DNA from 3 places in the Neobacillus sp. NPDC093182 genome. Region 1 is predicted to be linked to each of the others. Evidence: riboswitches for the same ligand, from Rfam matches in the RefSeq annotation. Region 1 holds a riboswitch; each other region holds the start of a gene.

Region 1 (4,291 bases):
GATCATATGATTCGACATGAACAAACGACACCGGAAGAACGACAAGTTGCCTTTACGAATATGATGGAAATCGCTTTGGAGCTTGCTTAAGCGCATGACTTTGGGCATTTGAGTACAACACGAGGTAAAGATGTCATTACAAGCGAAGCTGTAAAATCGTGATCAAATGCCAAATTTATTTGATATCGGATTTGACAAAAAAGAGAGGAAAGCCGCCATGACAACATTAAGTGCAAATGCGAGCATGACAGAAACTCAGGAATATAGTGTTAAGAAAGCTGTACCAGTAATGCTTCTGTTATTTCTATTATGTTTAATCATTGATAATTCGTTTAAAATTATTTCTACCGATATGGCAAAGGATTTTCATATTTCTGCAACAACAGTAAGCTGGCAGGCAACCTTAGCCGGGCTAGTAATTGGAATTGGAGCAGTGGTCTACGCTGCTTTGGCGGATTCCATTAGTATTAGAAAGCTTTTAAGCATCGGGATTATTTTAATTTGTGTTGGCTCAGTAATGGGTTACCTTTTTCAACATTCATTTTTACTAGTAGTTGTTTCTCGAATCATCCAAACAGCAGGCTTGGCTTCAGCTGAAACCTTATATGTTATTTTTGTAACCAAACATTTGCCTGTACATGAACAAAAAAAGTTTTTGGGGTTAAGTACAAGCAGCTTTGCTTTATCACAGGTTATTGGGGCATTAACAGGTGGCTATGTTTCTACTTATTTTCATTGGACAACTCTTTTTCTAGTTCCTTTAATAACTCTCTTCACCCTTCCATTTATTCTAAAATATCTTCCTAAGGAAGAGACAAAAAACAGTCATGTTGATGTATTAGGATTATTTCTAGTTGCAGGCATTGCAGCATTCCTGCTGCTATATATTACCGATTTCAATTGGGTTTATCTTTTAGCGTTTGTCGTGGCGGGTGCTTTATTTCTTGCTTATATCAGCAAGAATTCAAGAGCATTCATTGGTATAGCATTTTTTCAAAATAGGCAGTTTATTTCTTTACTCGGAGTCGCTTTCGTGATTTATTCTGTCCAATTAGCGTATATTTTCTTGTTTCCGTTTTTGCTAGAAAAGCTTTATGGCCTAAAGCTTGATACGATTTCGCTATTGTTGATTCCGGCTTATCTATTGGCTGCGATAGTAGGAGCACTTTCTGGGAAAATTGCAAAGGTACTGGGAAGCAGACAATGTATCACGATAGCCATGGCTGGAATTATCGGCAGTTTGTTGCTGGGGGGTCTCTTTGTAAAAACCTCTGTCATTATCTTTGTAATATCAATGATTATATTTTCAAGTTCGTTCGCGTTCATGTACGCACCAATGCTCGATTCTTGTATTGGCACAATTGGAAAAGATAAATCAGGGACAGCTATTGGATTTTATAATTTGACGCTAAATGTCGCTATGTCTATCGGAATTGCCTATACAGCCGCGATGATGGACTCTTCCGCAATGCGGTCCAATATCCTAGGGATTTTAAGCAATCCGGAGGCTTCCATGTATAGTAATATCCTTTTTGTTCTCGTACTCATTACCGCTTTCAGCCTATTCCTGTACTGGATATTAGTTGGGCGAAAAGTAAAAATGACGGTTCGGGATATGTAGAAATGGCTCCAGGTAAAATAAAATACCTGAACCGAATAAATACCATAAATAGCAATTAAAATTTGAGCCTCTCATTTGGTAAAGAGAGGCTCTTTAAAATATTTAATAAAGGATATCTTCGTTTGAATTGTGCACGTTAGATATTTCAAAAATAGAATTGTCAGTAATATACAGGTTGACGGATTTCGACAAAATACTGTACTATATTACTATAATTAAATAAGACCTCACTTTTTTACTGTGAGGTAGAGGCGCGATATTTAACAGTCCTTAGTGGAGTTTGAGAAGCAGTGATGCTAAGGAGAAGGAAATGTTGCCGAAGTTTGTAATATTCTCAAGTCATTACATGCTGGGTCTGTAGTTAAGAGCTGCAGGACTGTCTCAATAAACTTTCCGGTTTATTGAGTTGTGCTATCTCATTTGGGATAAAAGAGGGGACTTAAGGTAACTATGCATACTGCGGCCTGAGTTTATCTCAGGCCGTTTTTTGTCTTTAGTAAACTATAAAAAACAGGGAGAGAGACATCATGAAAAATAAGTTTAAGATAGTTATAGTTTTATTGGTTTCAGCGATTCTTCTATTAGCAGGTTGTGGAACAAGTAAGAGTTCTGGTTCTGGATCATCAGAGGATAATACGTTTAAGGTTGGCCTTGAAGCGGGATATGCTCCGTTTAACTGGACTCAAAACGATGATTCCAACGGCGGTGTTAAAATCGATGGCTCTGCAGAATATGCAGGCGGATATGATGTGGAAATTGCTAAAAAGGTAGCTGAAGGTTTAGGAAAAGAATTAGTGATTGTTAAAACAGAATGGGATGGACTTGTACCAGCTTTAACATCAGGTAAAATTGATGCCATCATCGCAGGTATGTCACCGACAGCAGAACGTAAAGAAACAATCGATTTTTCGGATAATTACTATACATCAAATTTAGTGATGGTTGTGAAAAAAGGCAGCAAGTACGAAGATGCTGCTTCTATCCAAGATTTCAAAGGAGCAAAAGTTACAGCTCAATTAAATACGTTCCACTATTCAGTGATTGATCAAATTGAAGGTGTAGACAAGAAAACCGCGATGGACAACTTCCCTGCAATGAGAGTAGCTCTTGAATCAGGAATTATTGATGGCTACGTTTCAGAACGCCCAGAAGGAGTTAGTGCCTCAGCTGCAAATGAAAACTATGTAATGGTTGAATTTGAAGAAGGATTTAAAACATCAGCAGATGATACGGCAATCGCTGTGGGCCTTGAAAAAGGCAGTGACGTAAAGGATAAAATCAATGAAATTTTAGCAGGTATCTCAGAAGAAGAACGTACGAGCATTATGGATACTGCAATTAAGAATCAACCAGCAGCAAAATAATTTTTAAGGAAGCCGGCTGTATTTTATCGTACAGTCGGTTTTATAAGTAAAGGAGGATAAAAGATGAGTCTTGAGTGGGTCGTTAAAATAATCTCGGAAAACTGGCCTATGTTCCTTCGTGGTGCTGGGTTAACACTTTTGATTGCTCTTATTGGGACGGTTTTGGGAGCAATGATTGGATTATTAGCAGGGGTAATTCGAACAATTCCAGTACCTGAACGTGGAGCGAAAAAGGTATTTTTAAGAGTAATTAATACAATCCTAACTATCTATATTGAATTCTTCCGTGGAACACCGATGATTGTACAAGCGATGGTTATTTATTATGGTTCTGCGTTAGCATTTGGTATCGATATGAACGTGTTTGCAGCTGCAATTATTGTTGTATCGATTAATACAGGGGCCTATATGGCGGAAATTGTTCGCGGCGGGATTGTTTCGATTGATAAAGGTCAGTTCGAAGCAGCTCATGCGATCGGAATGACACATGTGCAAACGATGTGGAATGTGGTGCTGCCACAGGTTATTCGAAATATTCTACCGGCAACAGGAAATCAATTTGTTATTAATATTAAAGATACGTCCGTTCTGAATGTTATTTCCGTTACAGAATTATATTTTGTTACGAAATCGATTTCAGGTAATAACTTTAGATATTTTGAATCCTTTTTCGTAGCATGTATGATTTATTTTGTGATGACTTTTATTGTAACAAGAATATTGCTATACCTTGAAAAGAAATTAGATGGATCTGACAACTATACGATGATTGGAAACGATAATCAAAAATAATAAGAGAAGGAGGAGAGAATTTGGAAAAGATTATTGATATTCAACATTTAAATAAATCCTTCGGAACGCATGAAGTATTAAAAGACATTAATTTTTCGGTGAATAAGGGAGAAGTAGTTTCTATTATCGGTTCCTCAGGATCTGGTAAATCAACTCTTCTTCGTTGTATTAATCTATTAGAAAAACCAAGCGGCGGGCAGATTATTTATCATGGTGAAAATATTCTGGATGACAAGCATGATGCAGTTGATTATCGGAAGCATTTAGGTATGGTGTTCCAACAATTTAACCTATTTAATAACCACAATGTTCTTAATAATTGTGTGGTGGGACAAGTAAAAGTATTAAAACGTTCCAAGGAAGAAGCGGAAAAAGTAGCGATGAAGTACTTGAAGGTTGTTGGTATGGACAAATATATTAATGCGAAGCCGAAGCAGTTATCCGGCGGCCAAAAGCAGCGCGTAGCGATTGCAAGAGCACTTTCCATGGAACCAGATGTGATGTTATTTGATGA
Region 2 (4,291 bases), on a different contig from region 1:
CGGCGAAGTAGTTGACAAAGTAGTCGGCTTCCAGCCAAAAGATGCTTTAGCAGGTGTATTAGAAAAGCACGTATAAGCATAGATAACCTTAGCTAGGATCGTTCTAGCTAAGGTTTTTTATTTTTTGAAAGACTGTGTTAAAGCCAAAATATTAATTTTGGCACCCTGTTGATTGGAGCGGAAATCAACAGGCCAGTTTTACACAGCCATTGGAAAAAGAATCAGGCTTTTCTTTATCCGCTTTATCATTTAAAATTTTAGGATAGATAAATAAAAGACGGAGAGGAGCAGCTTGAAATGAATGAGACTATCAAACAAAAATTAACACTGCTGCCTGATCAGCCTGGCTGCTACTTGATGAAGGACCGTCAGGGAACGATCATATATGTAGGAAAGGCAAAAATACTAAAAAATCGTGTACGGTCCTATTTTACCGGGTCACACGATGGTAAAACACTGCGGCTCGTCAACGAGATTGAGGACTTTGAATATATTGTCACCTCATCAAATATCGAAGCACTGTTACTCGAATTAAATTTAATTAAAAAATACGACCCAAAATACAATGTCATGCTGAAGGATGATAAGACCTATCCGTTTATAAAATTGACAGCGGAGAGACATCCGAAACTTATTATTACAAGGAAGGTCAAAAAGGATAAAGGAAAATACTTTGGTCCTTACCCTAACGTCATGGCAGCGAATGAAACAAAAAAGCTGTTAGACCGAATCTATCCATTACGAAAATGCTCAACCCTTCCGGACAGGGTTTGTTTATATTACCATTTAGGGCAGTGCCTGGCACCATGTGTAAATGAAGTACATGAAGAGCAATACAAACAAATGACGGACGAAATCACTCGCTTCCTCAATGGGGGATTTAAAGAGATTAAAAAAGAACTAACGGAGAAAATGACCAGCGCTTCTGAGGAATTGGATTTTGAGCGAGCCAAAGAATTCCGCGATAAAATTATTCATATTGAAACCATTATGGAAAAGCAAAAAATCACGATGACTGATTTTACGGATCGTGATGTTTTTGGCTATGCCGTCGATAAAGGCTGGATGTGTGTTCAAGTATTCTTTGTACGCCAAGGAAAACTAATTGAACGTGACGTTTCCATGTTCCCTATATACAATGAGCCAGAAGAAGAAATTCTTACCTTCTTAGGTCAATTTTACGAAAAATCGAATCATATTAAGCCGAAGGAAATTCTGATTCAGGATGAAATTGACTTAAATCTTGCCGAACAGCTCCTTCAAGTTAAAGTCCTAAAGCCTCAGCGCGGCCAGAAACTAGATCTTATTAAGATGGCGATCAAAAATGCAAAAATTGCTTTGAATGAAAAATTTTCACTGATTGAAAAGGACGAAGTAAGGACGATAAAGGCTGTTGAAAATCTTGGCGAGCTGATGGGTATTTATACCCCGCATCGAATTGAGTCTTTCGATAACTCGAATATTCAAGGGACAGACCCTGTATCTGCAATGGTGGTCTTCATCGACGGGAAGCCAAATAAGCGTGAATACCGAAAGTATAAGATTAAATCGGTTAAGGGACCTGATGACTACGAATCGATGCGTGAAGTAACAAGAAGAAGGTATTCTAGGGCGTTAAAAGAGGAACTGCCGCTGCCGGATCTCATTATTATTGATGGTGGAAAAGGACATGTGGAGGCTGTCAGAGATGTCTTAGAAAACGAGCTTGGTTTAGATATTCCACTGGCTGGTCTAGTGAAAGATGATAAGCACAAGACTTCTCAGCTTTTATATGGAAATCCACTTCAAATTATCCCTCTTGGGAGGAACAGCCAAGAGTTTTATCTATTACAAAGAATTCAGGATGAAGTTCACCGGTTTGCGATTACCTTTCATCGTCAAACACGCGGGAAAAGTGCGTTTCAATCACTGTTGGACGACATTCCAGGTGTCGGTGAAAAACGTAAAAAGCAGCTGTTAAAGGAATTTGGTTCGGTTAAGAAAATGAAGGAGGCCACATTTGAAGAGTTTAGAGCCATCGGAATTCCCGCTCCTGTAGCGGAGGAATTAATTAAAAAACTTCAATCCTAGTGATTGTCAGAAAAATGACACTATGCTATAATGAGTGAAAATTATATTACTATCACTTTTTAATACTAAAGTGAAGGTAGAGGTGCGAGCTTCAATAGTAGTGATTCGGAGAAGGATGAGCTTCGGTGATGAATCATGAAAGGGGATGTTCGCCGAAGTGAAGAAAGTCTCATTTCTTTCTTTGCTGGTCTTGCATTTAATAAATGCCGGATTGTCAAGGCTTAATGCCTTGGAGAGCTATCTTACATTGTAGACGCAGAATTTTTTTGTGTATTCAAGCAATGAGATGCCCTCTCATTGCTTTTTTATTTTTTTGCGGGGAAACATATAATGATAGCTAAACCTATAACTGAAAGCAGGGGAAAAGATGGGTTTAATTGTACAAAAGTTTGGCGGTACTTCGGTTGGAAGTGTAGAAAGAATTCTAAATGTAGCTCAAAGAGTAAAAGATGAAACCGATCAAGGGAATCAGGTTGTTGTGGTTGTTTCCGCAATGGGGAAATCCACTGATCAGCTGGTGGATCTGGCAAAAGAAATTTCCGCAGCTCCTAACAAACGGGACATGGATATGCTGTTAAGTACAGGAGAACAGGTAACGATTGCGTTATTGTCAATGGCTCTAAATGAACAGAATCTTCCTGCTGTTTCGTTTACAGGATGGCAGGCAGGAATTGTCACGGAGCCGGTTCATGGAAATGCCCGCATTACGACCATTAATACAGAAGCGGTAAAAAATCAGCTTGCTGCTGGTAAAGTGGTAATTGTCGCTGGCTTCCAAGGGATTACAGAAAATGGAGAAATTACTACTCTTGGCCGTGGCGGCTCAGATACGACGGCGGTGGCCCTCGCTGCTGCACTAAAGGCCGATAAATGTGATATTTATACAGATGTAACGGGTGTATTCACCACTGACCCGAGATATGTGAAGAGTGCACGTAAATTACAGTCAGTGTCTTATGATGAAATGCTCGAGCTTGCCAATTTAGGTGCTGGAGTACTGCATCCAAGAGCAGTGGAATTTGCGAAAAACTATCAAGTCAAACTTGAGGTTCGCTCAAGTATGGAAAGAGTAGAAGGAACAGTGATTGAGGAGGAAGCGTCAATGGAACAAAACCTTGTAGTCCGTGGAGTGGCATTTGAAGATGAAATTACGAAGGTAAGTGTGATAGGACTTGCTAATTCTTTAACAAGTTTATCAACCATTTTTACAACCCTGGCTGAAAACCATTTGAACGTAGACATTATTGTTCAAAGCACAACAGAAGCAGAAACAGCAAATCTTGCTTTCTCTATTAAAACCCAGGACCTTATGGAGACATTAAATGTCCTTGAAAATAACAAGGGTGTACTGAACTACGAACAGCTCGATGCTGAAAATAAATTGGCAAAAGTATCAATCGTTGGATCAGGGATGATTTCAAACCCTGGGGTAGCAGCGCAAATGTTTGAAGTTCTTGCAAAAAACCAAATTCAAATTAAAATGGTCAGCACTTCTGAAATCAAAGTTTCAGCAGTAGTCGAAGAAAAACACATGCTAAAAGCAGTAGAAGTACTGCACCAAGCATTTGGTCTAAACAACCAGGCATAGGCTGAAAGGCTTAATTGCTGCCTGAATGAGGCTAGTATTCAGACAGGTTTCCTATTAAGACATGCCACCTCTAGCAAATAAAAAAAACCTTCCTTGGAGAAAACTCCAAGGAAAGCTTTTTGCCCAAACTGTCCGCCTGAGGTGGACAGTGTCCACGGGTGGTGACAGGCACCATCAACACCAACAACTGCACCAACAACTACACCCTAATCTAAATGGTGTCTTTACGATCCCATTTGACGGTGAATAGGACTTTGTTTGCTTTTTTTACTGGGTGTTCGAAGGTTTCTGCGATGACTTGTTTTTGGAGTTCAATTTGTTGGGCTAGGAAGCCTGCTTCAATTTGGAAGTAATGTTCAGCTTTTGATTTGACTCGCGAAACAATCAGCGGGCTGACAAGTTCAAATTCAATTTCATCTTTACGCTCTCTTTTTAATTCGAGCTGCCCCCATGAGGCTTTTGAGAAAAAATCGATGATTTCATCAAGGCTATTTAAAGGATGACTACGAGCTAATCGTTTTCCAGCCCAGTAAAGGATTTCAGGTGTGTCTTTTCCTAAGATTTCCGGCAGTATGAATTCTCGAATCAATTCATACCCAAACAGTGAAATATTTCTTGGTTCATTCGATTGTA
Region 3 (4,291 bases), on a different contig from region 1:
GTTAATACAGAGGTATCTTCAATTTTACTTGTAACCTCAAATACACCTTCCTGGGAATTTAAAAATTGGGTGCCATTTAAGGTTAATTCTTCTATGTCTTTTTCGGGATTCCAGTTAGGACTATAAGCTTGAGGAAAATGTTTTAAAAAGAGGATATTTAATAGTTGTTCACAGGATTTTAGATTAGGAGCAGCTTCTGTGGAGTATTTTTCAATAATAGGGTAGTAATGTGTACCAACTCGTTTATCTAGCCAGCGAATAAACTTTTTCAATTGGACTAGGAAGTTTTCTACTTCATTCATCTTTGGTGAGATTGCTATGTTTTGGGGATAAAAGTAATAGATGAATTTTTCCCAGAATGAGGACCCACATAGATCCCAGGAGGAAGGACAATCATCTTCTAAACAATCGGTCATAAATTTTGCAAGTATGCGGAGAAATTCATTGCGGTTTTGGTCTGAAGGTCTTTCACGTTTGTATGCAATTAAATCTTTCCCATAATAAAAGACTAGACCGCGATTCCTCATTCCAAATTCAGAACTTATCGCCAAGTCCATAAATACGTTTTTTCTTTCTTGAGGAGTCGTCATAGGAATCGCCCATGCTTTTATTTCCGGCATGTTTTTACCACAAGAATTTTTCTTTTTACTGTTTTTCATAAATCGACCTGCTTTCAGTATTTTTTAGAAGTAGTTAGAGAGGGTAAATCAGGGGAATAAGGATGTAACAATTCGTATTATACAATCAAATAGTGAGGAGGATGATAAGGAGAATTGTAATATTTGTGAATATTCGAGAATTAATTTTTAGTTATAAAAGAACCTGCCCCATGGAGGGACAGGTTGTAAACATTTATACCAATGAGTTAATTGGCAGGACTTTTTGCAGCGCGCTTTTTTCTTCATCATTTAAAGGAACCATTGGCAGACGGACATCTCCTACCTGGATACCTTGCAAATTTAATGCTGTTTTTACAGGGGTAGGATTGGGTGCCGTAAATAAGGCTTTCATGATTGGCAGTAGGCTGCGATGTGCAACAGCTGCTTCTTGAACACGGCCATTTTTAAACAGTGTAATCATTTCCTGCATCTGATTGCCAATGATATGCGAAGCAACCGAAACCACACCTGCACCGCCGATTGCAAGAACTGGTATAGTTAGTCCATCATCACCGCTGTACAAGGTAAATGTATCCGGAGTACGGCTAATGATCTCTGCCATGGCGTCTAGATCGCCGCTTGCTTCTTTTACCGCCACAATATTACTAATTGCAGAGAGGCGGACAATCGTCTCTACAGAGATGTTGACGGCACAGCGCCCGGGAATATTATAAAGCATTACTGGTAAAGAAGTAGCTTCCGCAATGGCTTTAAAGTGCTGAAACAATCCTTCTTGAGATGGCTTATTATAGTATGGTGCTACGAGCATAATTCCATCAACGCCTGCTTCTTCCGCCTGTTTCGTTAAGCTGATAGATGCTCTCGTGTTATTGGAGCCAGTTCCAGCAATGACAGGCACCCTGCCGGCTGCAACCTCGACCACGAATTTAAATAACGCTATTTTTTCCTCTGTTGTTAATGTTGGAGATTCTCCAGTGGTTCCTGCAACTACTAATCCATCTGTACCATTAGCGATTAAGTAATTTACTAGTGCTCTAGCTGCGTTATAGTCAATCTCTCCATGCTGATCAAATGGCGTCACCATAGCTGTTAAAACTTGGCCGAAATTCATCAAGCTCACCCTTTACATAATTTTTTAGAAAAATTAGAGGTAGTTCAGGTCAATCAAAAGTAAACGCAAAAAAGCAGCAACGAAGGCTCGCTGCTGCAGTAGAAACATAATTTAAAATCGTTCCTTTGCGTAAGATAGCCCTCCATATAGTCACCTATATGACAGTTCTGTATTTATTCAACAGCAGAACCAGCTTCAAGACAAATGAGATTCTATCCGCTTCGGCAAATTCCCCTTTCCACAATGATCATAGGACCTCACTATCCTCCCATTGCGTACTAATGGTTTTTGCACCTCTATCCTCACTTCAAAAGGTAATGAAGTAAGAAAATATTTAATTATTAATAAATATACCAGAAAATTCTATAAAATTCAAGAGCAAAGGTGCCTGTCACCAAAATGGTCACCGCAGGAGCGGTGACCATTTTGGTGACAGGCACCACCCGTGGACACTTTCCACCTCAGACGGACAGTTCCCGATTTTTCTATCGCTTATTTTATATCATCAGAATCAGCTGTTAGGGATAAATCTGCCGGTCTCTTTCCATTTTGCAGGTCTGCTAGTGTTAAGCCAAAGTTCATTTGTAAATGGGGATAGTCTTTAAATTGAGCCCAATCGCCGCCCCATTCAAATCCAAGGGCTTTTGCCATTTCCACAACTTCGTTCCAATCTGCTATTCCATTTTGGTTGCCATCATATTGCATATCCCAAATAATATCTGCAGAAGATGTTTTTATGGCAAAATCAATGGCCAGCCCAAAGTTGTGAAAGGATTCTCCTCCTCTTGCATTCGTTACAATATTTCCAGCGACTGTCCGGCCTTGCTCATAAAGTCGATCTTGGTCTTCAGCACTACGGAAGTCATCCGTAATCACCATCACAATCCCTTTATCAGCTGCTTGCTGGATTAATTGATTGCTCCGATCTCTCACTATTGGATGAAGTTCGGTTGGCATTGGAGCAGAACCTCCTATGTTGAAACCATTTAGTAAGCTGGTGCCAATAGGGTTTTGCACAAAGAATAAAATAATAAGGCCAATAATGAATGTAAATAGCAGTCTGCCTTTCCAGTTAAGTTTCAAAATCGCAAATCCTTTCTTGTCAAAAATCCTGCATTAGTAAAGACGAGAAATAAAGAATCATTGTTTCAAAAAGTTGCCTTCCTAATTTTGTATATCCTTATGTTGTTCTATACGTGAAAAGTCTTTCAATACAAAAAAAAGATCCAGCTCAACTGGATCTTCCATAGTAAGTAGTTCATGAGTTATCCTTCAACTTGAGTAACTTTCACTGTCCAATTAAATGGATCTTCTTTCTTCCCAAGTTGTATCCCTGTCATTTCATTATAAATATCTTGAGACAGCTGACCAATATGATTGTTATTGATGATAATCGATTGGTCTTTCCAAGTTAGTTCACCAACAGGCGAAATAACAGCAGCGGTTCCTGCTCCAAAAACTTCCTCGAGTTCACCGCGCTTGTGTGCAGCAAATACCTCTTCTATGGATATTTTCTCTTCACGTACAGGAATATTCCAATATTTTAGCAATTGAATAACTGAATCACGTGTGACACCTGGCAAAATACTGCCATTTAACCTTGGTGTTACCACTTCGCCATTAATCTTAAAGAAGATATTCATGCTGCCGACTTCTTCTACATATTTATTCTCCTTCGCATCGAGCCAAAGGATTTGAGCGTAGCCGCCTGCATCTGCCTTTTTTTGTGCTTTCAAGCTGGCAGCATAGTTGCCTGCTGTCTTTACATGGCCAACACCGCCAATTACCGCACGAACGTATTGCTCTTCCACATAAATCTTAACAGGACTTAATTGGCTGCCGTAATAGGCTCCAGACGGGGAGAGGATGACGAGCAACTTATATTGATTGGCAGGGCGTACACCAAGATAAGCCTCTGTTGAGAAAATAAACGGACGAATATAAAGAGATGTCCCTTCACCATCTGGAACCCATTCTTTTTCTGTGGTAATCAATTGTTTAATGCCTTCTAATAAAAACTCCTCATCAATTTGGGGAATGCAGAGCCTGTCACATGATTCGTTGAAACGCTTCATGTTTTTCTCTGGACGGAAAAGCTGGACGGAACCATCCGGAGTCTTATATGCCTTCATCCCCTCAAAGATAGCTTGTCCATAGTGGAAAACCATCGCTGAAGGATCAAGCGTTAATGGCTCATAAGGAGTAATTCTTGGATTAAACCAGCCCAGGTCATCATGATAATCCATTTCAAACATGTAATCACTGAAATACTTACCGAAACCCAGTGAAGCGGTATCAGGCTTGGCTTTTAATTGTTCTCTTTGAATAAATGAAATCTCCTGTTTCATGCTCACACCTCATTTTTAATTATAGGTTCAGTTTTAAACACTCATCAATCCTTCTAAACATGAATCATGTCGAAACCTCTGATAATTATATTTTTGAAATAGTAAAAATACTTTCTCTTACTATACCACTATTTAGATTCAAACAGGTTAATTTTGTTTTAGTTTTGTCAAAGCGGTGACAATCGTGCTTATCAGACTCAATAAACTTTGTC

Evidence for each region. Region 1 has a riboswitch for lysine ahead of ACIQAA_RS10455 (transporter substrate-binding domain-containing protein). Riboswitches for the same ligand answer to the same signal wherever they lie in the genome.
Region 2: another riboswitch for lysine. It lies ahead of ACIQAA_RS03585 (aspartate kinase); the one in region 1 lies ahead of ACIQAA_RS10455 (transporter substrate-binding domain-containing protein).
Region 3: another riboswitch for lysine. It lies ahead of dapA (4-hydroxy-tetrahydrodipicolinate synthase); the one in region 1 lies ahead of ACIQAA_RS10455 (transporter substrate-binding domain-containing protein).

The regions. Positions count from the first base shown of each region.
Region 1 is NZ_JBIVOI010000004.1:282,326-286,616, reverse strand. Features, by position in the region: gene deoD (purine-nucleoside phosphorylase) at 1-90, shown strand, start outside; gene ACIQAA_RS10460 (MFS transporter) at 245-1,621, shown strand; lysine riboswitch at 1,860-2,043, shown strand; gene ACIQAA_RS10455 (transporter substrate-binding domain-containing protein) at 2,149-2,985, shown strand; gene ACIQAA_RS10450 (amino acid ABC transporter permease) at 3,049-3,777, shown strand; gene ACIQAA_RS10445 (amino acid ABC transporter ATP-binding protein) at 3,798-4,291, shown strand, end outside.
Region 2 is NZ_JBIVOI010000001.1:673,914-678,204, reverse strand. Features, by position in the region: gene trxA (thioredoxin) at 1-76, shown strand, start outside; gene uvrC (excinuclease ABC subunit UvrC) at 298-2,070, shown strand; lysine riboswitch at 2,140-2,318, shown strand; gene ACIQAA_RS03585 (aspartate kinase) at 2,438-3,658, shown strand; gene ACIQAA_RS03580 (YslB family protein) at 3,870-4,291, opposite strand, start outside.
Region 3 is NZ_JBIVOI010000002.1:559,650-563,940, reverse strand. Features, by position in the region: gene ACIQAA_RS07390 (hypothetical protein) at 1-659, opposite strand, end outside; gene dapA (4-hydroxy-tetrahydrodipicolinate synthase) at 853-1,731, opposite strand; lysine riboswitch at 1,859-2,038, opposite strand; gene ACIQAA_RS07380 (M15 family metallopeptidase) at 2,224-2,688, opposite strand; gene ACIQAA_RS07375 (branched-chain amino acid aminotransferase) at 2,997-4,079, opposite strand.